Linked DNA regions of Azospirillum brasilense. The protein of the gene in region 2 interacts with the protein of the main gene of each other region in a pairwise test. Links are inferred from orthologs where the notes say so. Each region holds a gene or a part of one and is shown on either strand. Other genes may lie near its edges.

Region 1 (5,718 bases), 270 kb from region 2 along the record:
GGTTCGACGCGGCGGGCGTCGGGTTGACGCCGTAGAGTGCGCAGCCGGGCCGCACGAGGTCGAAATGGAAGGCCGTTCCGTGAAAGATCCCGGAGGAATTGGCGAAGCTCGCCTTGGCCGTGGGAAGCCGCCCGATCGCCGAACGGAAGCGTCCGAGCTGCTGGCTGTTCATCACCGAGTCTTCGTCGGCGCAGGCAAGGTGGGTCATCCACACCTGGACGTCCACCCCCTCCAGCCGGGAGAGGTCCCCGACCAGCGTGTCCAGCTCGTCCGGGCCGAGCCCGAGTCGGTTCATGCCGGTGTCGATGTGGACGACGGCGGGAAGGGCCGTTCCCTGCGCCTTGGCGTGGGCCTGCCACGCGGCGATGTCGCCCAGATGGTTCAGAACCGGAAGGATGCGGTGGGCCGTGAAGTCGGGTGCGGTGCCAGCGGGCAGGCCGCCCAGCGACAGCACGCGGGCCTCCGTCGGCGCCACGGCGCGCACCGCCAGGGCCTCATCGAACTGGGCGACCACGAAGGTCCGGCAGCCGGCAGCGGCGAGCGCCGGAACGACGCGCTGCACTCCCAGGCCATAGGCGTTCGCCTTGACCACGGCGGCGCACTCGGCGGGCGCCACCCGGTCGCGGAGCTGCGTCCAGTTGGCGACCACCGCACCGAGGTCGATGGTCAGAACGGCGCCGGCGCGTGCCAGCGGATCACTCAGTGGGGCCGAAGTCATGGGTCGTGTCGAGGTCGCCGAATCTGGTGAACTGGCCGTCGAAGAACATGCGGACGCTGCCGATCGGGCCGTGGCGCTGCTTGGCGATGATCGCCTCCGCGGTGTTGTGCACCTCGGCGTAGCGCTTCTGCCAGTTGGCGTAGCGGTCGTTGTACTTGTCCTCCGTCTCCTCCGGCCGGCGGGCCGGCTCGGCGCGCTCAAGATAGTACTGTTCGCGGTAAACGAACATCACCACGTCGGCGTCCTGCTCGATGGAGCCCGATTCGCGCAGGTCGGCGAGCTGCGGCCGTTTGTCCTCGCGCATTTCCACCGCGCGGCTGAGCTGGGACAGCGCCAGCACCGGCACCTCCAATTCCTTGGCGATGGCCTTCAGGCCGCGGGTGATCTCCGAGATCTCCTGCACGCGGTTCTCGTTGCCCTTGGTCGAGCCGCCGCGCAGGAGCTGGAGATAGTCCACCACCACCATGCCCAGACCGTGCGTGCGCTTCAGCCGGCGGCAGCGGGTGCGCACCGCCGCGATGGTCAGGGCCGGCGTGTCGTCCACGAAGAAGGGGACACGGCTGAGTTCCTGGCTGGCCGCCACGAATTTGGGGAAGTCGCTGTCCTTGATCTCGCCGCGGCGGATCTTGTCGCCCGACACCTCGGCCTCGCCGGCAAGGATACGGGTGGCGAGCTGCTCGGCCGACATTTCCAACGAGAAAAAGCCGACCGGCGCGCCCTCGCCGCCGTTGGTGCGCATGTGCGCCTTGGCGGCGTTGAAGGCGATGTTGGTGGCCAGCGCCGTCTTGCCCATGGAGGGGCGCCCGGCGAGGATGATGAGGTCCGACGGGTGCAGGCCACCCAACTTGCGGTCCATGTCGCGCAGGCCGGTGGTCACGCCGGTGACGTGGCTGGACCGCCGGAAGGCCGTCTCCGCCGTGGCGATGGCCGCCTTCAGCGACTCGGAGAAGGCGACGAAGCCGCCGCGCACGTCCCCGGTTGAGGCGAGGTCGAAGAGCTGCTTTTCCGCCGTCTCGATCTGGTCCATGGCGTCGATGTCGAGGTCGTGCTGATACGCCTCGTTCACCATGTCGGTGCCGACCTCGATCAACTGCCGCCGCAGGAAGAGGTCGTGGATCGTCTTGCCGTAATCGCCCGCGTTGACCACCGTCACGACGTTGGCGGCGAGCTGCGCCAGATAGCCGGCGCCACCATCCGGTGCCAATTCGACGTCGTTATCGAAATAGGCCTTCAGCGTCACCGGATTGGCGATCTGGCCGCGCTCCACCATCTTGGCAATGGCCGAGAAGATGCGCTGGTGCGCCGGGTCGTAGAAATGCTCGGCGCGCAGGAACTCGCCGACCTTCTCATACGCCTTGTTGTTCACCAGGATGGCGCCGAGCAGCGCCTGTTCGGCCTCCTCGTTGTGCGGCGGCGTGCGGTATTCCGCCGTCGGCTTCACGGCAGCGGCACGGGACAGCCCGCCGTCGAGGGGGCGCGGCTCGAAAAGCTGGGTGGTCTTGTCATCCATGGCGGCACTTTAGCAAAGGGCGGGACGCAAAGCTGTGCGATCGGGTTAAGGATACCCACATTCCTGTGAGTAACTTTTGCCCACAGCCGGTGAAAGCTGGGGGTAAGGCGGAATTCAAAAGTTCTATCAAGAGCTTGGGCCGGAGCAAAACCTGTGGGCCGATGTGGCGCGGACACCTCTGGTCAAGCGTTGCTGGCACCGACGTTCCGGCCGGTGCGCAGGGGGCGGGGCACGGCGTCGGCCAAGGCCGTTTCGGCGCGCTGCATGTAATCGCGGACGAGCGGAACGGCTCCCAGCGAGCGGGCGATCTGCATCTGGAAAACCATGTGCCCCTGGTAGCGGAAGCTGATCTCGGCCCCCGCCAGATAGAACTCCCACATCCGGCAGAAGCGCTCATCGTACATCGCGCGGGCATCTTCCCGCCGTGCCGCGAACCGCTCCCGCCAGTGGCGCAGCGTCTCGGCGTAGTGAAGGCGCAGAATCTCGACGTCGGTGTTCCACAGCCCGGCCTTTTCCACCGCCGGGATCACCTCCGACAGGGCGGGCGAGTAGCCACCGGGAAAGATGTATTTGCGGAACCACGGGTTGGTTGAGCCCGGTCCATCCGATCGGCCGATGGCATGAAGCAACGCGACCCCGTCCTCGGCCAGCAGGTCGCGCAGCTTGACGAAGAAGGCCGGATAATGAGGCACCCCGACATGCTCGAACATGCCGACCGAGACGATGCGGTCGAACCGGCCGTCCATCTGCCGGTAGTCGCGCAACTCGAAGCGGACCTGACCGGCCAGTCCGGCATGGGCCGCCCGCTCCCGCGCCACGGCGAGCTGTTCGCGGGATAACGTGATTCCGGTGACTTGGGCGCCGGTCATGCGGGCCAGATAGAGCGCCATGCCACCCCAGCCGCTGCCGATGTCCAGGACACGCATGCCCGGCTGAAGCAGCAGCTTAGCCGCGATGTGCCGTTTCTTGGCCTCCTGCGCCTCGTCCAGCCCAGTGTCCGGAGTGGGGAAGTATGCGCAGGAATATTGCAGGTCGCGGTCGAGGAACAGCTCGAAGAAGGACCGTGACAGGTCGTAATGATGGGCCACGTTGCGCTGCGACCGACGCAGGGGATTGCTCTGCTGGATGAGACGCAGCGCGGGTGAGAGGGCTTCTCGCAGATTGCCCAGGACGCCCTGGACATTGTCCGTCCCGGCGCTCAGCAGTGCCAGGAAATCATAGACCGAGCCACCTTCGATGGACAGGCGGCCGTCCATGTAGGCTTCGCCGAAGCGCAGACGCGGATTCACCACGAGGTCGCGGTGCAGCGCCTTGTCGTGCAGACGCAGCGTGAGGGTGGGCGTGCCGACCCCCACGCGGTGCCTCCGCCCATCGGCCCCGACGATGTCCAGAGCGCCGGCGGTCAGGGCCGGGCTGAGCAGGCGGGCAAGCAGCATCGCGCATCTCCTCATCCGTCGAACACGACTCGGTCTGGTTCCTTCGCCGCGAGCGAATCACCGGGAACGAGAGTCGGAGTTCGGAACGGGGAGAGGCAACCCACCGGACGGGGCAGGGGGCGGGGCGTCCGGCGCATCCGGAAGGGGGAGGGGCTGGATGTGGCGGAGTGCGGAAAACGGAAAAGCCGCCTCGCCCCTTTTGGGGGGCGGGCGGCTTCCGGACGAGCGGACTGGTCTCGTTGAGCGGGCGGTCAGCCCTCCTCGGAAACCTCGGCCTCGGCGGCCTCGGGGGCCTCCTCGATCTCGTCCTCGTCGTCGCGCAGGTCGGCCGCAGTGACCATGCCGCCGCGGGAACGCTGCAATTCAGCCTCTTCCTGCGAGCGGGCGACGTTCACCGTGACGGAGATGCTCACCTCAGGGTGCAGGACGACGCGCAGCTTGAACAGGCCCAGCGTCTTGATCGGAGTCTCGATCAACACCTGCTTGCGGTCGACCTTGTAGCCGGCGGCGTCGAGAGCGTCCGCGACGTCGCGCGGGGTCACCGAACCGTACAGCACCCCGGTCTCGCCGGCCTGACGGATCACGACGACCGACACGTCGTTCATCTTGGTCGCCACCTGCTCGGCGTCCTTGCGGCGCTCCAGGTTGACGGCCTCCAGATGGGCCTTCTGCTTCTCGAAGAACGCCATGTTCGCCTTGGTGGCGCGCATGGCCTTCTTCTGCGGCAGCAGATAGTTGCGGGCGAAGCCGGGACGCACCTTCACGACCTGGCCCATCTGGCCGAGCTTCTCGACCCGCTCCAGCAGAATAACTTCCATCACTCGTCCTCCTGATCGGGGCCGGCGGGCCGGAGACGGCGACGCAGCCCAATCCATTGCTCGATCATGCCCAGACCGACCATCAGCACGATCGGCCAACCGAAAAGAAACAGGAACATGTAGAACCCGATGAGGATCGGCAGCTTGGCCGATCGGCTTCGGGCGAACACATGCACCACCGAAAGCCCGGCAAAGGCGAATGGCAAGGCCAGGACCAGTGCGGCGTTGACCGCGAGGAACCCGACCGGATCCGACGCCAGCGAGGCCGCCACCATGGCCAGCAGGAACGCGGTGGCGAGCCACCGTGGCAGTTCCACATCGTCCAGCCGCATGGCGGGGCGCCGGTTGCGGCCGAACCGCATCAGGACGCCTTGCGCCAGGGCTCCGTTGACGATCGTCATGACGAGCCATGAGATCACCGCGAAGCCCGGCAACACCTCGGCCATCCAGATGTCCTGCGGATCCGGGGCCTGTTGACCCTGCGCGGAGAACATCTGGTCCGCCATGCGGCTCAGCGTTTCCCGCACCGCGCCCTCCAGCCCGCCGGGCTGATCGAGCGTCAGAACCGCGGCGCCCAGAAGGCCCGCCAGTCCCATTCCGGTCAGCGCCATCAGGAGCCGGCCCGGAGGATACCATTCAACACTCCCGTCGGGAGCCGTCCGCGCCAGCAGCGCCTGCCGCACCACCAGGATGACCGGGACAGCCGCGGTCACCAGATAGGCGAGAGACACCAGGACGCTGGACGACACCGCCAGGACCGCGACCGTTCCCGCCGCACCGGCGAGAAGGGAGGCGGTGGAGCCGAGCCACAGTCCCGCGAGGAACAGCGGCAGCGGCGCCAGATAGCCCAGGATCAGCGCCCCGAACCCGCCGAACAAAACGGCGAGGTAGAAGAAAGCGCTGACCACGCCGACACCGATGGCAGCCGCCAGAGGGGCGGCCAGGGGCGAGGCCATGGGATTGCCTTTGCCTGTTGTCCGCTTCGGGTCCTTACTTCACCACGTAGGGAAGCAGGGCCAGGAAACGGGCGCGCTTGATGGCGCGGGCGAGCTCGCGCTGCTTCTTCGCGGAAACCGCGGTGATGCGGCTCGGCACGATCTTGCCACGCTCGGAGATGAAGCGGGACAGGAGCTTGACGTCCTTGTAGTCGATCGCCGGGGCGTTCGCGCCCGAGAACGGGCAGGTCTTGCGGCGGCGGAAGAACGGACGGCGGGGACCGCCACCGGTGCGGGCCGG
Region 2 (7,238 bases):
CGTCTTCATAGTAGTCGTCGCCGATCTGGACCACCGGCGCGTTGACGCAGGCACCAGAACACTCGACCTCGCGCAGCGTAAACTGGCCGTCCGCGGTGGTCTCGCCGACCCCGATGCCCAGCTTGCGCTCGCAGGTGTGCACGATGTCGTCGGACCCGCGCAGCCAGCACGGCGTGGTCGTGCAGACCTGGATGACGTGCTTACCGACCGGGGTCTTGTTGTACATCGTGTAGAAGGTCGCCACCTCGTACACGCGGATGCGCGGCATGCCGAGCAGGTCGGCCACGGCGTCCATAGCGACGCGCGGCAGCCAGCCCTCGCTCTGGCGCTGGGCCAGATCGAGCAGCGGCATGCAGGCGCTGGCCTGCTTGCCCGCCGGGTACTTCGCGATGATGGCCTTCGCCCGTTCCAGATTTTCCGGAGTGAAGGCGAAGGAGGCCGGCTCCTTGGCCGGGTCGTGAGCCGGGGCGCTCATCGGTCAATTTCTCCGAACACGATGTCCATGGACGCGATGTTGGCCACCGCGTCGGCCAGCATGTGGCCCTTCGACATGAAGTCGAGGCCCTGCAGGTGGGCGAAGCCCGGCGCGCGGATCTTGCAGCGGTACGGCTTGTTCGTGCCGTCCGACACCAGATACACGCCGAACTCGCCCTTCGGCGCCTCGATGGCGGTGTAGGTTTCGCCCGCCGGGACGTGGAAGCCCTCGGTGAAGAGCTTGAAGTGATGGATCAGCGCTTCCATCGACCGCTTCATCTCGCCGCGCGGCGGCGGGGAGACCTTGCGCTCCTCCGCGCGCACCGGGCCTTCGGGAAGCTCCTTCAGGCACTGGCGGATCATGCGGTTGGACTGGCGCATCTCCTCCATGCGGACGAGGTAACGCGCCCAGCAGTCGCCGGTCAGGCCGACCGGCACGTCGAAATCCATGCGGTCGTAGACTTCGTAGGGCTGCGACTTGCGCAGGTCCCAGGCGACGCCCGAGCCGCGCAGCATCGGGCCGGTGAAGCCCCAGTTGAACGCCTCTTCCTTGGTGACGACGCCGATGTCGACGGTCCGCTGCTTGAAAATGCGATTGTTCGTCAGCAGATTGTCAATGTCGTCAACAAACTTCGGGAAGCGCTCCGTGAACTCCCAGATGTCGTCGGTCAGGCCGGCGGGCAGATCCCAGGCGACGCCGCCGGGACGGAAGTAGTTCGCATGCAGGCGCGCACCGCACACACGCTCGTAGAACTCCATGAGGATCTCGCGTTCCTCGAAGCCCCACAGCGCCGGCGTGATCGCGCCGACGTCGAGCGCGCCGGTGGTGATCGACAGGATGTGGTTCAGGATGCGCGTGATCTCGGAGAAGAGGACGCGGATGTACTGGGCGCGCAGCGGCGCCTTGATCTGCAGCAGGTTCTCGATGCCGAGCACATAGGCGTGCTCCATGCACATCGGGCTGACGTAGTCGAGGCGGTCGAAATACGGAACGGCCTGCAGGTAGGTCTTGTACTCGATCAGCTTCTCGGTGCCGCGATGCAGCAGGCCGATGTGCGGGTCGCAGCGCTCGACGACTTCGCCGTTCAGCTCCATCACCAGACGCAACACGCCGTGGGCCGCAGGGTGCTGCGGCCCGAAGTTCATGGTGTAGGGCTTGATCTGGGTCTTGCCGCCGGACTGGCCGGTGGCGGGGTGTGCGGACGTGGCGATGGTCACGGCTTGCTCCCGGTGTCAGGGGCCTGGGCCTTCTCGTCGCCGGGCAGCATCACGTTCGTCATGCCTTCCCAGGGCGACAGGAAGTCGAAGCTGCGGAAATCCTGCGTCAGGCGGACGGGTTCGTAGACGACGCGCTTCTGGTCTTCGTCGTAGCGGCACTCGACATAGCCCGTCATCGGGAAGTCTTTGCGCAACGGATGACCTTCGAAACCATAGTCGGTCAGGATGCGGCGCAGATCCGGATGGTCGGAGAAGAAGATCCCGAACATGTCCCAGGTTTCACGCTCGAACCAGCCGGCCGCGTTGTACACCGGCACGGCCGAGGCCACGGGGGTGTCCTCGTCGGTCGTGACCTTCACGCGGAGGCGCCGATTGTGCTTGTAGCTCAAAAGGATGTAGACGACCTCGAAGCGTTCCTCCCGCTCCGGCCAATCCACAGCGGTGACGTCGAGCAGCTGCTCGAACGAGCAGGTCGGATCGTCACGCAGGAAGGTGAGCGACTTGATGAGCGAGGGCCGGCGGACGGTCACCATCAGCTCGCCAAGCTTCAGCTCGACCTTCAGGACGTCATCGCCGAGCGTCGCGGCGATATGGTCCCCAAGTTCCTTCAACGCCTGTTCGGACATGGCCAGGACCTGCCTTTTTCTTATTCAGCGAGCGATGCGGTTGCCGCGCCGGATCTTCTTCTGGAGTTGCAGAATGCCGTAGACCAGCGCTTCCGCGGTCGGAGGACAGCCCGGCACGTAAATATCGACCGGAACGATCCGGTCGCAGCCGCGCACCACCGAGTAGGAATAGTGATAGTAGCCGCCGCCGTTGGCGCAGGAGCCCATCGAGATCACCCAGCGCGGTTCCGGCATCTGGTCATAGACCTTGCGCAGCGCGGGGGCCATCTTGTTGGTCAGCGTGCCGGCCACGATCATGCAGTCGGACTGGCGCGGGCTGGGGCGCGGAATGACGCCGAAACGGTCCAGGTCGTACCGGCTCATGTAGGCGTGGATCATCTCCACCGCGCAGCAGGCCAGACCGAAGGTCATCGGCCACAGGGAACCGGTGCGGGCCCAGGCGAGCACGTCCTCGTACTTCGCCGTGATGAAGCCCTTTTCCTGGATCTCCTCGGTAACCGCGCGGAGATAGGCGTCCTGTTCCGGTCCGGGCGGAATCGGCGCCAGCTTGGCAGCCTCTACTCCCATTCCAGAGCTCCTTTCTTCCACTCATAGATGAAGCCGATGGTCAGAATCCCAAGGAACACGATCATCGACCAGAAGCCGAAGAGGCCGATGTCCCCGAGCGCCACGGCCCACGGGAACAGGAAGGCGACCTCGAGGTCGAAGATGATGAACAGGATGGAGACCAGGTAAAACCGCACGTCGAACTTCGTGCGGGCATCCTCGAACGGCTCGAAGCCGCACTCGTAGGGGGAGAGCTTCTCCGAATCCGGATTCTTCGGGCTGATGATGTAAGACGCGCCAACCATCACCACGGCCAGCGCGATACCGATCAGCAGGAACACCAGGATCGGAAGGTACTCAATGATCAGCGGGTTGGTCACCGCGGTCCTCCCATAAGCCCACGCCACGATCGCCGGTACGGCCGGTAATCGGCCGACGCGCGGTGTCGTGGCTGGAATGCCTTGGATTAGCCCATCAGACGGGCCGGAATATATGACGAGAGCGTGATCAAGGAAAGCGCTTTGAATCGCTTTCGGCCAACGAATCCACTCTGCGGAAATGAGCGGATGTCCTTGGTATTACCAAACTTTTTAAATGACCCTTCTCTCTATCCGGCTTATCGGATATGCGGGTCGAGCTAATCGGATATGGGGATCGCGTGCCTGCCGGTAAAGCCATGAAGGCTTCATTTTCATTGCAAAAAGGAGAATGGTGAGGGAGAGAATGGCGCGAGTGACGGGACTTGAACCCGCGGCCTCCGGCGTGACAGGCCGGCGCTCTAACCAACTGAGCTACACCCGCGCGACACGGCGATGTGAAATGCGCAAAAACAGGCGTCCGTGTCATAGGATCGCAGCGCAGTTTCCGGGGCCACGCCCCGTCGCCGATGGGCGGTTTCTAGCCGCCCGACGCATGGCCTGTCAATCACGAATTTGAAAAGTGCCGGCCGGAATGGCCAGGGCGCGATGGTGGGCGATGAGGGTTTCGAACCCCCGACCCTCTCGGTGTAAACGAGATGCTCTACCGCTGAGCTAATCGCCCGCGCCGCGTCGTTGACCGGATTGACGTTCCAGACAACGCAAAGCCGGCCAGCCCGTGCTGACCGGCGCGCACTATGCCCGGAATGCCCTATCCGTTCAAGACGTCATCACTTCAACCCGTCCTTCAAGGTCTTGCCCGGCTTGAACTTCGGCTGTTTCGACGCGGGTATGGCGATCTTTTCGCCGGTGCGCGGGTTGCGTCCCTCGCTGGCCGCGCGTTCGGAAACCGCGAATGTGCCGAATCCGACCAGACGGACCTCCTCCCCGTTCTTGAGCGAGTCGGCGATGCCGTCGAAAATTGCGTCGACCGCCTTGGTCGCGTCGGTTTTGGACAAACCCACGGCGTCGGCGACGTGCGCCACCAGATCGTTCTTGTTCACTTACTTCCCCCCTTCTCAGTCCGGCAAAGAAAATGGAAGAAAAGGCACTCAATGACATCACGCATTCAAACGATAAACGCGACATCGCCCGCCCGTCAATTGCAGACGGGCGGGCGATGCGAAGCATGGTAGCGCTTTAAGGGTGCTTTAAACGCCAAGCTGGATCAGTGACGAAGCACCTCGCCTCCGCCGTCAGTCTGCGGCTTGGCGACCGCCGGCTCGACCGCTTCCGGCTCCTTCCACTCGATGGGCTCGACTTCCCGAACCAGGGCGTGCTTCAGGACGTCGTCGACGGTGCTGACTGGGATGATCTCCAGCCCGCGCTTCACGTTGTCCGGGATCTCGGCGAGATCCTTCTCGTTGTCCTTCGGGATCAGCACATGCTTGAGGCCGCCGCGCAGAGCAGCCAGCAGCTTCTCCTTCAGACCGCCGATCGGAAGCACCCGGCCGCGCAGGGTGATCTCACCGGTCATCGCCACGTCCTTGCGGACCGCGATACCGGTCAGGACCGAAACGATCGAGGTGATCATCGCCACGCCCGCCGAGGGGCCGTCCTTCGGAGTGGCGCCTTCGGGCACGTGGACGTGGATGTCCCGCTTCTCGAAGAGCGTCGGCTTGATGCCGAAGGCGGTGGCCCGCGACTTGACGTAGCTCTCCGCCGCCTGGACCGACTCCTTCATGACGTCGCCCAGCTTGCCGGTGGTGGTCACCCGCCCCTTGCCGGGCAGGCTGACCGCCTCGATCGACAGCAGCTCGCCTCCGACTTCCGTCCAGGCCAGCCCGGTGGTGACGCCCACCAGATCCTCCAGCTCCGCCTCGCCGAAGTGGAAGCGGCGGACGCCAGCGTACTTGTCCAGGTTCCGGCGCGTGACCGAAACCTTGGCGCCGGCGGAGCCCTTCATCAGGATCTCCTTCACGGCTTTGCGGCAGAGGTTGGCGATCTCGCGCTCCAGGCTGCGGACGCCGGCTTCCCGCGTGTAATAGCGGATCAGGTCGCGCAGCGCGTCGTCGGAAATGGCGAACTCGCCCTTCTTCAAGCCGTTGGCTTCCACCTGCTTTTCGATCAGGTGGCGCTTGGAAATCTCGACCTTTTCATCCTCGGTATAGCCGGCGACGCGGATGATCTCCATGCGGTCCAGCAGCGGCTGCGGCATGCGCATCGTGTTGGCCGTGCAGACGAACATCACGTCCGACAGGTCGTAATCGACCTCCAGATAATGGTCGTTGAAAGTGCCGTTCTGCTCGGGATCGAGAACCTCAAGCAGGGCCGACGACGGGTCGCCGCGCCAGTCGGCGCCGAGCTTGTCGATCTCATCCAGCAGGAACAGCGGGTTGGACGACTTCGCCTTCTTCATGCCCTGGATGACCTTGCCGGGCATCGAGCCGATGTAGGTGCGTCGGTGGCCGCGGACCTCAGCCTCGTCCCGCACGCCGCCGAGCGACATGCGCACGAAATTGCGGCCGGTGGACTTGGCGATCGACTTGCCGAGCGAGGTCTTGCCAACGCCGGGCGGCCCGACGAGGCACAGGATCGGCCCCTTGACCTTGTTCATGCGGTTCTGGACCGCAAGATACTCGAGGATGCGTTCCTTGACCTTCTCCAGGCCGTAGTGGTCGGCGTCGAGGATCTTCTGCGCGAGCTTCAGGTCCTTCTTCACCTTGGTGCGCTTCTTCCACGGAATGGACAGCATCCAGTCCAGATAGTTGCGCACCACCGTCGCCTCGGCCGACATCGGGCTCATGGAGCGCAGCTTCTTCAGCTCGGCCAGGGCCTTGTCGCGGGCTTCCTTGGAGAAGCGGGTCTTGTTGATCTTCTCTTCCAGCTCGGCCGACTCGTCACGGCCGTCCTCGGTCTCGCCGAGTTCCTTCTGGATCGCCTTGAGCTGTTCGTTGAGGTAGTACTCGCGCTGGGTCTTCTCCATCTGCCGCTTGACGCGGTTGCGGATGCGCTTTTCCACTTGGAGGACACCGATTTCGCCTTCCATGAAGGCGTAGACCCGCTCCAACCGCTCCGAAACCGTGGCGCATTCCAGAAGCTGCTGCTTTTCCGGAATCTTCAGCGCGAGGTGGGAGGCGACGGTGTCCGCCAGCTTTCCCGGCTCTTCGATCTGGTTGATCGAGACCAGGACCTCCGGCGGGATCTTCTTGTTCAGCTTGATGTACTGCTCGAATTGCGAGACGACCGCGCGTCCCAGCGCCTCAAGTTCCTGGCTTTCCCCGACCTTCTCCTCGACGAGGTCGGCGTGGGCCTGGAAGAAATCCTCGTTCTCGGCGAACTTGGTGATGGACGCGCGTTGGCCGCCCTCCACGAGCACCTTCACCGTTCCGTCGGGCAGCTTCAGCAGCTGCAACACGGTCCCAACGGTGCCGACGCTGTAGATATCGGCCGGCGTCGGATCGTCCTGCGCGGCGTTCTTCTGGGTGACGAGAAGGATCTGCTTATCGTCCTTCATCACGTCTTCCAGGGCGCGCACGGATTTCTCACGGCCGACGAAAAGAGGCACGATCATGTGGGGGAAAACCACGATGTCGCGGAGCGGCAGGACCGGATAGAGGGCACCACGAGGGATTTCGAACATTGATTGGGCCTCTTTCATTGGGACGCCGTCAGCCCGGGATGGGCCTGGGAAGACCCCCGCCTCGGGGGATGAGCACAGGGATCGAAAACCGGCACTTTTTCTAACGTGGCACAGCCATAGCCCCCCTTCAAGGGCCAGAACCCCAATTCCGTATGGCGGTGCGACATGCCGATCCGACCGCCCCGCGGCCCGGCTGGCGCCCTCGATGTCTGCAAAAGCCGGAAACGACAAAGGGCGCCCAAAGGCGCCCTTCCTCGTACCCGATGCTGATCGGCCGTGACGAACTCAGGCACCCGGTGCCTGCTGCTCCCCGCGGCGTTCGGCGTGGACGTAAAGCGGCTTGGCGCGCCCCTCGACCACCTCCTTGTTGACCAG

What was found. The genes of interacting proteins can lie anywhere in the genome.
Region 1: the proteins of lon (region 2) and rplI interact in binary tests that used the Escherichia coli proteins (3 or more experiments, as listed by UniProt). The link is inferred for Azospirillum brasilense from one-to-one orthologs.

The regions. Positions count from the first base shown.
Region 1 is NZ_CP012914.1:1,603,937-1,609,654, forward strand. Bases 2,700-5,685 are described here. They hold rplI (50S ribosomal protein L9), read right to left. Parts: upstream 4,483-5,685; coding sequence 3,916-4,482; downstream 2,700-3,915. Other genes in these bases: AMK58_RS07375 (SAM-dependent methyltransferase), read right to left, coding at 2,700-3,664; AMK58_RS07385 (DUF2232 domain-containing protein), read right to left, coding at 4,482-5,438; rpsR (30S ribosomal protein S18), read right to left, coding at 5,473-5,685. Also shown: alr (alanine racemase), read right to left, coding at 1-718; AMK58_RS07370 (replicative DNA helicase), read right to left, coding at 696-2,228; more of AMK58_RS07375, read right to left, coding at 2,411-2,699; more of rpsR, read right to left, coding at 5,686-5,718.
Region 2 is NZ_CP012914.1:1,333,656-1,340,893, reverse strand. The notes cover bases 4,157-7,238. They hold lon (endopeptidase La), read right to left. Parts: upstream 6,864-7,238; coding sequence 4,449-6,863; downstream 4,157-4,448. Other genes in these bases: clpX (ATP-dependent Clp protease ATP-binding subunit ClpX), read right to left, coding at 7,149-7,238; AMK58_RS06105 (HU family DNA-binding protein), read right to left, coding at 4,157-4,284. Outside these bases: NADH-quinone oxidoreductase subunit NuoE, read right to left, coding at 1-475; AMK58_RS06135 (NADH-quinone oxidoreductase subunit D), read right to left, coding at 472-1,620; AMK58_RS06130 (NADH-quinone oxidoreductase subunit C), read right to left, coding at 1,689-2,318; AMK58_RS06125 (NuoB/complex I 20 kDa subunit family protein), read right to left, coding at 2,343-2,885; AMK58_RS06120 (NADH-quinone oxidoreductase subunit A), read right to left, coding at 2,876-3,244; more of AMK58_RS06105, read right to left, coding at 4,012-4,156.